Regions from separate parts of the Paenibacillus sp. NPDC057934 genome, predicted to be linked through region 2. Evidence: riboswitches for the same ligand, from Rfam matches in the RefSeq annotation. Region 2 holds a riboswitch; the other holds the start of a gene.
The links. Region 2 has a riboswitch for preQ1 ahead of ACFVRY_RS08270 (queuosine precursor transporter). Riboswitches for the same ligand answer to the same signal wherever they lie in the genome.
Positions count from the first base shown of each region.

Region 1: linked by a shared signal. The riboswitch ahead of queF (preQ(1) synthase) and the one ahead of ACFVRY_RS08270 (queuosine precursor transporter) in region 2 are both predicted to bind preQ1.

Region 1 is NZ_JBHVPB010000009.1:228,759-236,392, forward strand. It holds gene ACFVRY_RS21440 (ABC transporter ATP-binding protein) at 1-661, shown strand, start outside; gene ACFVRY_RS21445 (NAD(P)H-dependent oxidoreductase) at 806-1,324, opposite strand; gene murB (UDP-N-acetylmuramate dehydrogenase) at 1,445-2,356, shown strand; gene ymzB (protein YmzB) at 2,475-2,810, opposite strand; PreQ1 riboswitch class I at 3,025-3,068, shown strand; gene queF (preQ(1) synthase) at 3,232-3,732, shown strand; gene queC (7-cyano-7-deazaguanine synthase QueC) at 3,765-4,430, shown strand; gene ACFVRY_RS21470 (6-pyruvoyl trahydropterin synthase family protein) at 4,424-4,906, shown strand; gene queE (7-carboxy-7-deazaguanine synthase QueE) at 4,899-5,621, shown strand; gene ACFVRY_RS21480 (hypothetical protein) at 5,780-6,094, shown strand; gene ACFVRY_RS21485 (hypothetical protein) at 6,233-6,445, opposite strand; gene ACFVRY_RS21490 (sigma-70 family RNA polymerase sigma factor) at 6,701-7,219, shown strand; gene ACFVRY_RS21495 (hypothetical protein) at 7,252-7,634, shown strand, end outside.
Region 2 is NZ_JBHVPB010000003.1:172,854-180,487, reverse strand. It holds gene ACFVRY_RS08280 (SDR family oxidoreductase) at 1-36, opposite strand, end outside; gene ACFVRY_RS08275 (M24 family metallopeptidase) at 186-1,280, shown strand; gene ACFVRY_RS08270 (queuosine precursor transporter) at 1,409-2,143, opposite strand; PreQ1 riboswitch class I at 2,154-2,199, opposite strand; gene ACFVRY_RS08265 (methyl-accepting chemotaxis protein) at 2,546-4,237, shown strand; gene ACFVRY_RS08260 (helix-hairpin-helix domain-containing protein) at 4,525-4,773, opposite strand; gene ACFVRY_RS08255 (YnfA family protein) at 4,814-5,140, opposite strand; gene ACFVRY_RS08250 (cobyric acid synthase) at 5,140-6,747, opposite strand; gene cobS (adenosylcobinamide-GDP ribazoletransferase) at 6,801-7,613, opposite strand; gene cobU (bifunctional adenosylcobinamide kinase/adenosylcobinamide-phosphate guanylyltransferase) at 7,610-7,634, opposite strand, start outside.

The sequences.
Region 1 (7,634 bases), on a different contig from region 2:
GATGGCCCGGATCATGAAGCCGAAGAGCGGCAGTGTAATGCTGGACGGAAAATCCATTCATAACCTCTCCACTAAAGAAGTGGCTCGCCAGCTGGCGATTTTACCACAAAACCCAACAGCACCGGACGGACTCACTGTGGCGGAATTGGTCAGCTACGGTCGTTATCCGCATCAAAAGGGCTTCGGTACATTGACACCAGAAGATCGCACAATTATCTCTAATGCTATCGCTGAGACGGGGATGTCGGACTTCCATGACCGCCCGATTGACCGTCTCTCCGGAGGACAACGTCAGCGCGCCTGGATTGCGATGGCATTGGCGCAAGAGACGGATATTCTGTTCTTGGATGAACCTACAACGTTCCTCGATATGGCACATCAACTGGAAGTTCTGCAATTGCTGCAAAAGCTGAATGAAGAGAAGGGCCGTACCATCATCATGGTAGTTCATGACTTGAATCATGCTTCCCGGTACGCGCAGCATATGGTGGCGATCAAGTCCGGTACAGTCATTAGCGAAGGAGCGCCAGCTGACGTAATGACTACACCGGTTCTGCGTGAAGTGTTCGGCATCGAGGCCGATATTATGCCAGATCCGCGCACGGGTGTTCCGCTGTGTCTCCCATATGAGCTTGCGGCTTACAAAGCTGTTGGATTGTAGCCAATTCCCGTGAGGAAAAATGGTTATATCGCCATAAAATCATCCATAATATAAATATATATATAGAAGAACAGGCTCCCGTCATTGACAAGGGAGCCTGTTCGTTGTTAAAGTTGTGGTTGCCTGATCATCTACCCTTGCAACTTAGGTAGTGATTAGTTTGGCATATTGTATTGCAGAGGCTTGAATTTCTTCATCCGTGATGGTCATTGCACCGCTGATAATGAAGTAAGGCAGCAGTTTTGTACCAATAAGATTGGAAGTAGCTTCAATAGGTCTAAGCAGCTCTTCTAGACTGAATTTGTTATAGCCAGTTGGTGTATAAGCTTCCTTAGGACCGCCGGTGGACAATGCAATCTGCAATTCCTTGCCATGCAGCTTGTTGCCGTTCTCGCCATAAGCCCAGCCGTAGGTAAGCACGGAATCGAACCATTTTTTCAAAAGTGGCGGTGTGCTGTACCAATAGAAGGGATATTGAAGCACGATGCGGTCATGCTGTTCCACCAGCTTCTGCTCACGCTCTACATTGATAACCTCTGAAGGGTACGTCTCATAAAGATTGTGTACGGTAACATCAGTGTTGGCCTTGAGGTATTCCTGCCAGTATTTATTGATCTTGGATTGTTCAAGGTTGGGGTGTGCGACGATAACTAAAGTTGACATGAGTTAACTTCCTTTCCATAATGAAAATTAATTTTTAATGTTTAACCTGTAATCATTATAGTTACAAGTTTATGTCCCGTCAAGCGGGTTTATTTCTATTCCATCAAAGGGGTATGCAATATGAATATCAGCAAAGTTCAGAACGATCTGCAAGCTATGGTTACAGCAGGCATCGTTATAAGTCATGAGGAATTAAAGGGACGTGTATTTACCAAAATGGGGGGCAGGGCAGATATATTGGCAGCTCCCGCTACTTATGAAGAAATTCAGAAAATTGTTACATATGCGAATGAGCAGCGTATTCCGCTCACGGTACTTGGCAATGGCTCCAATGTCATTATCCGTGATGGAGGGGTACGCGGCATTGTGCTTCAAACCTCGGACCTGACCGGTATGGAAGTGCGCGACGGTCTGTTGTATGCCGAGTGCGGCGCCAAAATTATTGATGTATCGCGCTATGCGCTGGATCAGGAATTGACGGGTCTGGAATTTGCTTGCGGCATCCCTGGTACAGTAGGAGGCGCTCTATATATGAACGCAGGAGCCTACGGTGGTGAGGTCAAGGATGTACTTCACAGCGCTGTTGTCTTGAACAAGGCCGGTGAGCTGATAACGCTTCAGGGTGACCAAATGCAATGGGGATACCGTAAGAGTATCTTTTCAAGTGGTGAATACGTTGTTCTGGAGGCACGGTTTGCCCTTAAGCCAGGGGAAGCTACAGCTATCAAGTCGGTCATGGATGAATTGACATTCCTCCGGGAATCGAAGCAGCCACTGGAATACCCGTCTTGTGGTAGTGTTTTCAAGCGTCCTCCAGGACGGTTTGCCGGCCAGTTAATCCAGGAAAGCGGACTCCAGGGAACCCGCATCGGCGGTGCCGAGGTGTCCCGTAAACACGCTGGGTTTATTGTAAATGCAGATCACGCCACGGCCAGCGACTATATCGGTCTGATCCAACATGTTAGAGACACCGTGAAGAATAAATTTGACGTAGAGCTGGAAACCGAAGTGGAGATCATCGGCGAAGAGTAGTGAGATATGAACAGGCAAGAGGCTGCGGGCGTTTATCCGCAGCCTCTTTTTGTTATCCAATCGAAGCAGGCGTTGTTATTTTGTTACAGATTACATGTGGATTAAACGCTCCGAAGTGTCATTCTTTAGACAAGGTGTAATGGGCACGGTCTGTCTTCACCTCTGCGGCTTCTGCATCCGAACGATTGAGTCGCAGCCCGCTGACTGCAATTTCGAAATTAGTCTGGGGCAAGCGCACCAGTTCGCCATCTCTGTTCAAAGTGCTTCCCGAACCTCTAAGAATCAACGCACTGTCCAGATAATCGTCAATAACATCATCTGCATCACGGTAATCGACGCCTTCCAGCTTGAAATGAATGGTGTCCGTATCGGAAAGCTCCTGCTTCTCAATGAGAATCGTCTTGTTCACCTGTGTATTCAGCCAATCTGAGAGTTGTTGTACCTGCTGTTCCATGACCTGATCCCATCCTTTAGAAGATGATCTATAGGCTATAAGTTACCCTGTTCGCCCAAAATGAATCCGTCATTTTTGCCGTCGTTAAACAATTTATTGTATTAATAATCAATCCATTTAATCATTATGTTTTTATACTTGTCATCCCCGTACACCCCATGGTATAGTTCAAGACGCACGATATCAGTTAAAGAAGAAGTCTGCGTCATTGCACGCAGGAGAGGTTCGCAAACTCCCTCTATAAAAAACTAAGACCCTTAAGGGACGTCAGATGCCACTACGAATGATGTTCCGCGTATAAACGGGATAACTCTGTCCATAGGTCAGAACTCGTTTATTCTTAGTAGAGCCAAGTTTTCGAAATCTCGTTCTTCTTTCCAATTCCGGCCCCGGCCGAAGGAAAAGAGAGGGATTTTTTGTCATGTCCGAAGGAAGATTGAAAGATGAAATGAAGGAAGTTACACTGCTGGGCAATCAGGGAACACAGTACCATTTTGGCTATGCGCCAGAGGTGCTGGAATCGTTCGATAACAAGCATCCGGGACGCGATTATTTCGTCAAGTTCAATTGCCCGGAATTCACCAGTCTGTGCCCCGTTACGGGCCAACCAGATTTTGCGACACTGTACATCTCGTACATCCCGGAGCAAAAAATGGTGGAATCCAAATCGCTGAAGCTGTATTTATTCAGTTTCCGCAACCATGGAGATTTTCATGAGGATTGCGTTAACATCATCATGAACGATCTCATCAGCCTGATGGACCCGCGCTATATTGAAGTATGGGGTAAATTCACTCCGCGGGGCGGCATTTCGATTGATCCTTATTGCAATTGGGGACGTCCGGGAACAAAGTATGAGGCAATGGCGGAGCACCGTCTAATGAATCATGATCTCTACCCGGAAAAAGTGGATAACCGCTAACCCTATTTTGTAAAAAAAGGAGATTTCGAAAAATGAATAAAAAAGCATTGGTCGTCTTCAGCGGCGGCCAGGACAGCACGACCTGTCTGATCTGGGCGCTTCAACACTATGATGAGGTGCAAGTGGTCACGTTCAACTATAACCAGCGGCATGCCGCCGAGATTGAGGTTTCGCAGCAAATTGCCGCTGATTTTAAAGTGAAACAGCATATTCTCGATTTGGGTCTGCTAAATCAGTTGGCACCCAACGCATTGACACGGGATGATATCGCCATTGAAGAAGGAGCAGCGAATGAGCTTCCCAGCACCTTTGTGGATGGACGGAATCTGCTGTTCCTGTCGTTTGCGGCCATTCTTGCCAAGCAGCTTGGGTATCACCATATCGTAACAGGCGTCTGCCAGACCGATTTCAGCGGATATCCAGACTGCCGTGATGTGTTCGTGAAATCGCTGAATGTGACGCTGAATCTGTCTATGGACTATGAATTCGTGATTCATACGCCGCTGATGTGGCTGGATAAAAAAGAAACTTGGAAAATGGCCGACGAATTGGGCCACTTTGATTATATTCGTGAGTGCACACTGACCTGTTACAACGGGATCATTGGAAGTGGCTGCGGGACTTGTCCCGCGTGCCTCTTGCGCAGCCGTGGGCTGACGCAGTACGAAGGGGAGAGAAAGAAGGGTGACTCATGCTGAACGAGGTTTCGGTATGCAAAATCTTCACCTTTGACGCTGCCCACCAGCTTATCGGGCATAAGGGGAAATGCAGCAATCTTCACGGCCATACCTACAAGCTGGAGGTTGTGCTGAAGGGCGTTCCTTCAATGCAGGAGGGGCATTCTAACGAAGGTTTCGTCATTGACTTTAGCGAAATCAAGGCAAGGGTGCAAGAGGTGCTGATTGATCGTTTAGATCATGCTTTTCTCGCCACAGGCAATGAACCTGTACTTGAGTCGCTGTACAGCTCTGGCTCCAAGGTTGCCCAACTCTCGTTTCGTACAACAGCTGAGAATTTGTCATCCTATGCGGCCCATGAGTTGAAGAAAGCCGGGCTGCCGCTATATTCTGTGAAGCTCTGGGAGACCCCAACGTCATGGGCGGAAGTATTGGCCGAAGATCTCCCGGAAGAAGGTCCGTCTTACCGCCGTTACGGGGGGTGTGACTGTGAGTAAGCTGCCGGTCATTGAGATCTTTGGCCCTACTATACAGGGCGAGGGTGCGGTCATCGGGGTGAAAACGATGTTCGTACGTACTTACGGTTGTGACTACCGCTGTAGCTGGTGCGACTCGGCTTTTACCTGGGATGGAACAGCTAAAGATAAGGTACGCCTGTTGGAGCCGGAAATGATTGTAGAAGATCTGATGTCGCTAGCTGACGGTAATTTTGACAGCGTAACGATTTCTGGAGGCAACCCGGCGCTGATTGGCGAGGGGATGAAGCATTTCATCGACCTTCTTCATAGAAAAGGTATTCAGGTAGCTATCGAAACTCAAGGCAGTCGGTGGCAGGATTGGTTCTACGATGTGGATGTCTTAACCATCAGTCCGAAGCCGCCAAGCTCGGGGATGAAGACGGATTGGGATGTACTGGACCGGATTCTGCGGAATATGAGGGATCATGGACGTGGCACACATAATTTGAAGGTTGTGGTCTTTGGGGAAGAGGATTTGGAGTATGCCAAATCGGTTCATCGACGGTATGAGGATGTACAGCTCTTTCTGCAGCCGGGTAACGAAGATGTTAAGGAGACTGGTGACATCTCAGGAAGGCTGCTAAGGCGCCTGGAATGGCTGTTCAACAAGGTGATCGCCGATCCTGCGTTGAATCGAGTACGGGTACTGCCACAATTACATGCCTTAATCTGGCATAATAAACAAGGTAAGTAATAGATTTATTGAAATCAAGTCCGGTTTCTTCCGTGTGGAGAGGCCGGGCTTTTTTTATAGTAGAAAGAATAATTTACAATTTTTTATGGATAAGGCATTGCATTTTCTTTAATACCGAGTATAATACTTGGTATACAGAGAGTAAGGAGTCGGTACACATGTCAGTCGATGATTATCTGGATCTTTTAAATTACGCCAAAGCAATTAACGATGGACAGTGGCAGGCTGACATCATCGAGCGATTGAAGAACCTTCCGGTAGCTTCCGCTCAGAGTCAAAGAGAAGAAAGTGTCCGGGAATTGTGGGTACAATTTGACGAAGTTAATGCAGTATTGGTGGAATTGTTCAACAAGCTGCGTGAGAATGAGCCTACAGAGGATCAGAATTCGCTGAAAGAGAAGATCTGGGAGCTGAAGCTGGAACGGATCAGACTGGCGAAGGTGATTCAGAGTAAATATATCGGTATTAGATAGCAGGGGAAGAGATACAAGAGAAAAGGTGAACATAAAAAAATGGCATGCAGTTGTCTGCTCTGCCAAGACTTGATGGTCTTCTTGTAAAGTGAATTTTGGGGATTCACTTGGTTAAGAAAAATAAATCAGACAATGGAATTACTTAGACATTTGCATTCCTTCGCGCATCATAGTCATGCACATTGTCATCATTTCATCACAGTCTTGCATTTTCTTCATCATCATGTCCATATCCATGTCCATCATGTTCATTTCAGTCATCTTCTCCATGCACATCTTCATGGTGTTCATCTTGGCCATCATATCCTCCATACACATGCTCATCATCATTTCCATACACATTTTTTCCATTTTAATTCCGCCTCTCAATATGGTTTAGTTGCCTATTTAAAATTACTATATTTTACTAGATAATTCAATACCAAATTGTGAAGATTTCTAGCTTATTCCAGCACTAAACTGGGAAAAGTAAAAGACAGCTCTTTTAAGGGCTGTCTTTTTGCGTGTTTTAAGATAAAAATGATTTTTTTTCTAACCCTTCTGATACAAAAAATAGCCGTTAGCCGTCTTACTTATAGCTGCAGCGGATAAGGAGGTATAAACAAAATGAAAATTCCGGAATCAGAAATATTTCAAAATATATTCTATGAACACTATCCCATTGTAAGACGTAAATTGGTGGCGTTGATCAGGGATGAAGCGGCTGCGGACGATTTGGCGCAGGATGTATTCCTGAGGCTGTATCGCAATCCACCGGATGATCCCGCGGCCCTGGGCGCATGGCTCCACAGGGTGCTGACCCGGATCGGATATGACTATATGACCCAGAAGGCCAGGGAACGCCGATTGCAGGACAAGCAGGAATTGTTCTTAGGCAGTGAAGCTACACCCCTAACTGGTGAAGACGTAGTGCTTCGTAAGCTGGATCAGGAGGGTGTACGGGAATGGCTGGATGAATTGCCGGAGCGTGACCGGCAGGTGCTGCTCCTGAAATACTCGGGCTACAGTTATGCAGAAATCGCCGGTGAGCTAGGGGTAAAGGCACCCGTAGTGGGTACGTTGCTTAACCGGGCTACCACAAGATTGAGGAAAACAGCAGCTAAATCCCAACCACAAATCGATTGAAAATTTTTAAAAAATTAAGGAGGGTGAAACCGATGACAAAACTTCCCCTGAACAACGATAGAGAGAAAAAAGCAACGGATGAGGCATGGGCCAGATTGCAAGCTACCCTTGACGGAGAGCCGATGAATTCCCGTTGGAATGAATGGGGGCTGACTTCAAAGATAGAAGAGGGGACTGCTGCAATAAGCTTGAGTCCTGAATTAACAGCTGAAGAGATGCCGGAGGAGGGGATAAGCGGAGTTTTGGATAACTCTACTGAGAATCAGGTGCCATTACGCCGCCGGAAAATGACCCGGCGCAGCAAATGGGTGGCGACGGCAGCGGGCGTGGCTGCTCTTGCCGTAATCCTAGCAACACCAGTTGGCAACACGGCCATGGCCGCGATTTTGAACCAGTTCCGCATGGAGACAGTCAC
Region 2 (7,634 bases):
ATTGGCACCGGTGATGATTACAACCTTACCTTTCATACGGGTTCACTCCTCTTAGGCTGGATGCGGCAGAAGCGGCCGGTCCCCTGTTCTGGTTTTTTGCGGGCGATTGTCTTAATATAATGGTACATCATTTTGCGGGTGGGAGAAAGCATACCTTCGCAAAACCGAGAGGGGAACCATTGAATATGAGCAATGTATTGAAAAACCTGGAGCAAGGGCTGACCAGCGAAGGTCTGGACGCTCTGCTCGTCACCGATCCCAAACATGTCTACTATCTAACCGGATTCGCAAGCAATCCGCATGAACGTTTTCTCGGACTACTTCTGGTCCGTGGAGAAGATCCTGTTCTGATCGTCCCGGCTCTTGATGCTGAAGCAGCCCAGGCTGCCTCTTCCGTGAAGAATATCGCCACGCACAGCGATACCGATAATCCGTATGATCTGTTGCGCCAGCGTCTGCAAGATCAGAAACTCGGAGCGTTTGGCATGGAGAAGGAGCATTTCACCGTCTCCCGATTCGAGCAGCTTGCTTCAGCTGTTCCAGCAGAACACTTCAGTGATATCGGCCATCTGCTGCGGGGCATGCGCGCGAAGAAGTCGCCGGACGAAGTCGCTGCCATGAAACATGCCGCAGAGCTGGTGGAAGAAGTGCTGCGCCGTGGCTTGAAGCATGTCAAGGCCGGTGTAAGCGAAATCGAATTGGTAGCAGAGCTGGAGTATTTGATGAAGAAGCTTGGCGCTTCCGGTCCAGCCTTCGACACCCTGGTCCTCTCAGGACCGAACACTGCCCTTCCACATGGCGAACCGGGTAGCCGGATCATCGAGCCCGGAGACTTCCTGATGTTCGACCTCGGACTGTATGCTGCGGGATACGCCTCTGATATTACGCGTACCTTTGCCGTCGAAGAGGTGGACAGCAAGCTAACCGACATCTACAATGCCGTGCTTGCAGCCAATGAAGCGGGGATAGCCGCCGCTATTGCGGGCGCGACCTTCGGTTCGGTAGACCGCGCTGCCCGTGAAGTCATTGAAGCTGCCGGGTATGGAGAATACTTCGTGCATCGTGTCGGCCATGGCCTCGGCATAGATGTCCATGAATATCCTTCACTGCACGGTCTCAATGAGGACATCATTGAAGTGGGTAATGTCTTTACGGTGGAACCAGGTATTTATGTGCCAGGCGTGGGCGGTGTGCGTATTGAAGACGATGTCTTCATCAGTGAAAACGGTGCGCAGACACTGACCAGCTTCCCTAAAGCTCTGACAGTACTTCATCTATAAAGAGTGCTTTCTAGCGCGCTTGTCCAGGAAAAATCGGGCACAATAAATTGAAAACAGCACGTCTCCAAATGCGGGGACGTGCTGTTTTTTTAATGCAGTAACTTGCTCTATAAGGTCTCCTGGCTCTTCTAGGCGGTAGTCGCCTTCGTATCAGAAGTCTCCGGGAGTGGCATATTCGGTTTATCCTCCGCAAAGGTAAACGTGCGGGCGATATACAGTACCGGTGTCCCTGCTGCAGTAAGCAAGAATTTGATAATATAGGTGGTCAATAGAATCTCTGTCCATACCTTCAAATCGTAGATACCGGCAAAGGCGATCGTACAGAAGATCAGCGTATCCACAAAAGAGCTCACCATCGTGCTGCCGTTGGTGCGAATCCACAGCTGGCGCGAGCTGCCATAATACTTTCGAATCCACGAATACAGCCGCACATCCAGGAACTGACTGACGAAGTAGGCTACCAAACTGCCGAGTGCAAGCCGCGGCATCATGCCGAAGATCGTCTCCAGTGAAGACTGGGCGATATCACTTTCCTGCGGCGTGAACGCCAGCGCCATCTGCATGATCACTGTCGTCGTAATTAGAGTGAAAAAGCCAAACCATACTGCTGTCCGCGCCTCGACCCGCCCATACTTCTCATTGAGCAGATCACTGGCCATGTACAGTGTCACATACATGGTATTACCAAGGGTCATGACAATGCCCGGAGGCATGGAAATGGTTTTAGAGACCTGAATATTGGCAATGACGGTGGCGACGCCCACCCAGGCATACATCCCTTTTTTACCGAATAATCGGTAACACAACAGAAAAAATACAAAATTGACGAGGACAAAGAGAATCCCCCACCATAAATTAAACATCTTCTTATAACTCCTCCTAGTTTTGTTTACGCGGGATGGTTACGAACCGCGGTTCCGGATTCCGGAACAAAACATAAATACTCTACCATAACAGAACCAAAGACACCAGAAGATTTTGATTTTTTGAGCAAGTCCTCTTTTTTCCATCCACTTCAATCAAAGTTAGAAGTTTCGACACTTTTTTTATCTTTTTCAGAAAATAATACACCAAAAATCAAATTTTTCACTATTCAACCGCAGGTTAATTATATAAAATAGTTATCAACTATATGTGTTTATCCCACCAGAGCGATAGTATTAACCTGATATACGACCCTACTCACGGAGTTATCGTAGCTATCCATACATAAAAGGCATCAGGCATGGGATAGAAAGGCATATCAGAGAAAAGGAGAGAACCCTATGTTTCGTTTCAAGCACTCGATTAGCCGTAAATTCACGCGCTTGTTGTTCGTCGTCCTGTTGCTCGCGTCTCTTTTGTTAAGTGTAAGCTTTTATTTCATATCGACTAATACGTTCGAGAGCTATGTACTGCCGCAGATCAACAAGTTGCTGACGGGAGCTGTTCAGGATGTATACAAGAACATCAATTCTACCCACGCCCAGCGGGCGCTAGGCAAGAATGAGCAGTCAATTACCAATATCGAATACTACTTCAAGGACAAACGCAACCAACATGATGTAGAGACGATCTTTCTGGCGAGTCTGAACGACGGTCAAGCTACCGTACTTACCGCTGATCATGGCTCCAAAATGAAGGCAGGAGATACCCTGCAAGTGACCCCAGCTATGGAAATGGCCTTCAAGGACCAAAAAACGACGCTCAGTGATATTTATAGTGACGATTACGGTGTACATAAAACAGCCTACATTGCTATTAAAGGTAGTCCGATGATTGTCGGCGTAAGCTCTGATGTAGCCTTTATCACAGCAAGAATGAGCGGTATCCTCTGGACTAGTGCAGGAATTACCTTGCTGGTCCTCATCCTCGGCATCACTGGTGCCCTACTTATGAGCCGGCGGATCACACGTCCTATAACACAGCTCGCAGCGTACAGTAATAGGCTTGCACAAGGTGATTTCACCCAGGAGTTGACTATCAAAGGTACCGATGAAGTAGGCCAACTCTCCGAAAGTTTCCGAACCATGACTGAACGCCTTAAAGAAATGATCGGCCAGGTTCTGGAGACCTCCGGTACGGTTGTCGAAGACTCCAATGACCTCCAAGAGCGCGTGAAGGTCCTGAACGGCATGGCTGAGCAGTCCGCGCAGTCCGTCATCGAGATTGACAGAGGCAGTACATCTATTGCCCACAGCGCGAAGGACAACTCGCGGGCCATGGAAGAGATTAATTACAGTATCCAGCATATCGCCTCCGCAGCAGGAGAAGTTACCGAACAAATCAGTGAAGCCTCCACCGAGGCGCTCGGAGGCAATGAAATTGCCCAGATAGCCGTTGAACAAATGCGTCAGGTCGAACGGGCTTCCGAGCAGTCACTGGGGCAATTCCAGATCATGAATGAACGCTCCCTTCAAATCGGTGCAGTGGTGCAGGGTATCACAGAGATCACGAAGCAGATTCAAATGCTCTCGCTCAATGCGTCGATTGAAGCAGCACGGGCCGGAGAGCATGGACGCGGCTTTGCCGTGGTAGCCGGAGAGGTACGCAAACTCTCGGAGCAATCCCGGACAGCTACCGACCAGATTCGTGAATTCCTGCTTGGTCTGCAGGGGGATATGAATCGCTCTGTCGCAGAGATGAATCACGTTAACTCGGAAGTAGCCTCCGGCGTCGGTAAGGTTGCAGAAGCGGGAAATGCGTTCAATCATCTGTTGATCCTCATTCAAAGCATCGACCACAGCATTCAATCTGTGTCGGCAGCTACCCAGCAAATCTCGGCTGGAAGTGAGGAGGTTAGCGCCTCCGTAGAGGAAACTGCACAGATTACTGCAAAATCACAGGCTAACGCCAATACGCTCTCTCAGAATTCCGAGCGACAAAGCGCCGAGCTGGAAGGTCATTCCCGTACAGTGCAGCATTTGCACGAGCAAGCCACGAAACTGCAACAGGCTGTGCAGCAATTTAAGATCTGACCTATGTATTCTTAAGATGTGACAAGCCCCCGTCTGATAATGGACGGGGGCTTGCTTGCATGTGTCTTTCGACCGGAATGCGCAATAATTCGTAGAAAGCCCGCGGCATGTGATCTAGGCAGACCTGCTGAAAGCCGCTTCGAATTTCATTAACAAGAACGGACATACCAATTCCCGAAGCTGAAATCAGAGCTACCAATTTACAGCAAAAAAGCTGCCAATTATTGTCCGACAGCCTTTTTGTTGTTTGCCTTTCTATGCTGTTTAGCCGTCGTAACTATCCAGTCTCAGGAACCTTCCGCAAATGACAGTCCTTTCTCAGCGAGTGCCTTGCGCAATTGGCCTAGCGCTTTGGGGCCCATGCCATGCAGCTGCAAAAGCTCGCTCTCGGTAAGCTTGCTCAATGGCTCAAGCCGAATATACCCCGCTCCGGCAAGTGCGCGCTGTGCCGGCTTGGCCAGACCGGTCGGAAAGTCGGATTCCGACTGCATATCTGCTCCGCCGAGGCCAGAGCTGGACTGTGCATTTTTTGACATAAAGGGTACCTCCTATCAGCAGTAATAGTCATCCTTAGTCTTAGTGCCTTGGAGCCCACAGAATAACAGACACTCCAACCATACAAATCAAAGCTCCTGCCCAGTCGTAGATGTCCGGCATCTTCTTGTCCACCAGCCAGCCCCACAACACGGCCAATATGATAAACACCCCTCCATAAGCGGCATACACTCTGCCAAAGGACGGAAACTTCTGGAGTGTCGGAATGATCCCATAGACTACCAAAATGATAGCCCCAACAATACCATACCAAAGCGGTCTGGATTCTCTCAGCCAGAGCCAGACAAGATAACCGCCCCCGATTTCCGCGAGGCCGGCAACAATGAATATCAATATAGCAATTGCCACTAAAATTCACCTTCCCTATGTATCCCCATGATTCCATAGATTGCTTCCATGTTCAAGTTTTGTCTTGCGGCATCAGCCAGACGATCGAACTCTATCTCGCGGAGCGCAGCCGCTGAGTAAGTTGTCTCTAGTGGCTTCAGGCCCTTGGAGAGACGCAACCCGTCAAGCCAGGCTCTGCGCAAACTGTCATTATGGAACACCCCATGTAGATAGGTTCCCCACACTTTTCCGTCCTTTGTGCCCCATCCTTCGTCAAGCTTCCTGCCTGCATCCCCTGTCAACTCAAACAGGCCGCTGACAGCGGATGTATCAAGACTTGAGGTTGTACCCATATGAATCTCATAACCGGCAATAACGGTGTCCAATTCTGTATCCGAGGAAGCACCAAACAGCTGAAGCGGATGACCGGGAGCTAAGCGTCCGCTGACCCTTACAGTGGTCTTATGCTGTAAAAAAACCGTAGACAGCGGCAAATAACCCAGTCCGGCACTTGTTCCCGGTTCATGACTTTCCACAGCATGTGGATCATGCAGTTCAACGCCCAGCATTTGGTATCCTCCGCAGATCCCTGCGAGCTGAAGTGTCCCGCTGTTCAGGGCACGATCAATCGCATCTGGGAAACCCTGCTCACGCAAATAAGAAAGATCAGCAGCCGTATTCTTCGTACCTGGCAGCAAAATGACATCTGGCGTCCCCAGCTCTTGAGGACGGGTTACATACCTTACAGCGGTATCCGGCTCTTCCCCTAATGGATCAAAGTCGGTAAAGTTAGAGATTCTCGGATAGCGGATGACGGCAATATCTAGTTCCTTGCCGTCATCCTTCTGGCGATGCCCGGACGTTCCTTCCAGCACCACGGAATCTTCGGCTTCAATACGAAGCTGCGGCAAAAACGGCAAGACACCAAGGACAGGAATGCCCGTGCGCTGCTCCAGCCAATCCAAACCAGGCTGCAGCAGCGACAGGTCACCGCGGAATTTATTAATAATGAACCCTTTCACCCGCGCACGTTCATGCGGCTCCAGCAGTTCAAGCGTGCCCACCAGAAAGGCAAACACGCCTCCTCGGTCAATATCAGCAACCAGCAGCACTGGCGCATCAGCCCAACCTGCCAGATTCATGTTCACGATATCCCGTGATTTCAGGTTAATTTCCGCAGGACTTCCCGCCCCCTCTATCATCACAATGTCGTATTCCTTACGCAGGCGGTTCAGCGCCTCCATTACCGTGCCTTTGGCTTCCGGGAGAAACTTCTCGCGGTACTCCCTGGCACTCAATGCAGCATGAGGTACGCCATGTACGACGATTTGCGCACTCATCTCTCCGGAAGGCTTCAGCAGAATGGGATTCATATCGGTGGTCGCCTCGATGCCAAAGGCCTCTGCCTGCATGCCCTGAGCACGACCAATTTCTTTACCGTCCACGGTGACATAGGAATTCAGGGCCATGTTTTGCGACTTGAAGGGCGCGGTACGGTACCCATCCTGCGTCATGATCCGCCCGAGGGCGGCAGTCACCAAACTTTTGCCTACATCGGAAGCGGTACCCTGCAGCATCAGCACCGCTGCAGGTTCCTTCTTTTCTTGAGTCACAGCATTGTTATCCATGGGATTCCCCTCTTTCTTTAGCATCGTACAGCGGGCGCGGTACGGCAACACGATCACAGCAGGACATGCTGGAGCATTGCCAAGACTAGCAGCAGCACAGCCTCCAGCAGCTCATTCAGCGCGCCATACACATCGCCGGTGAGCCCGCCGAGCCGGCTGACCGCTCTGCGGGCGGCCAGGTTGCCGCAAATCAAAGCGGTAACTGGCAACAGGAGGGCCGCGGCCAGAGGAAGCGGCCAGGCCGTGCCCCCGCCGAGCGCCAGCGTAGCACCCGCGGCGGCGAGTGAGAGCAGAGCGGCGCAGATCCAAGCGCAACGCTCATGCGTAGGTTTCAGGCCGGCAAAATTGGCGGCCAGCCCGTCATCGCCGCGGGCAATCGGCCAGCGGACCATGGCCCGCACCATGGCCCAGCGGCTCCAGACCGGGGCCAGCAAAAGCAATGACAGCGACGCATAGGAGCTGTCCGCAAAGATCGTGGCCAGTAGCGACGCCTTCAGCAGCAGCAGTAGCACACAGGCCAACACGCCCATAGCCCCTACACGACTGTCCTTCATAATCTCTAGCATCCGTTCCCTTGAACGGTAGCTGAGCAATCCATCGGCAGTATCCATCCAGCCGTCCAAATGTAGTCCGCCGGTGAGCGCGACCCAAACGATCAGGCTGAGAACCGCAGTCGGAAGCGGCGGAAGCAACAGACCGAGCAGGGCAGCTACCGCTGCTGTACATAACCCGATGGCTGCGCCCACCAGCGGATAATATACTACGCTGCGCTGTAACAACTGCTTGGAAAAGCCCACATCCCGACGTACGGGAAAGCGCGATAGAAATTGAAAAGCAGCCGCTGCGGCATCTCTCTGGAGCCTCATAGCTTGTACTCCCGGCTCTTC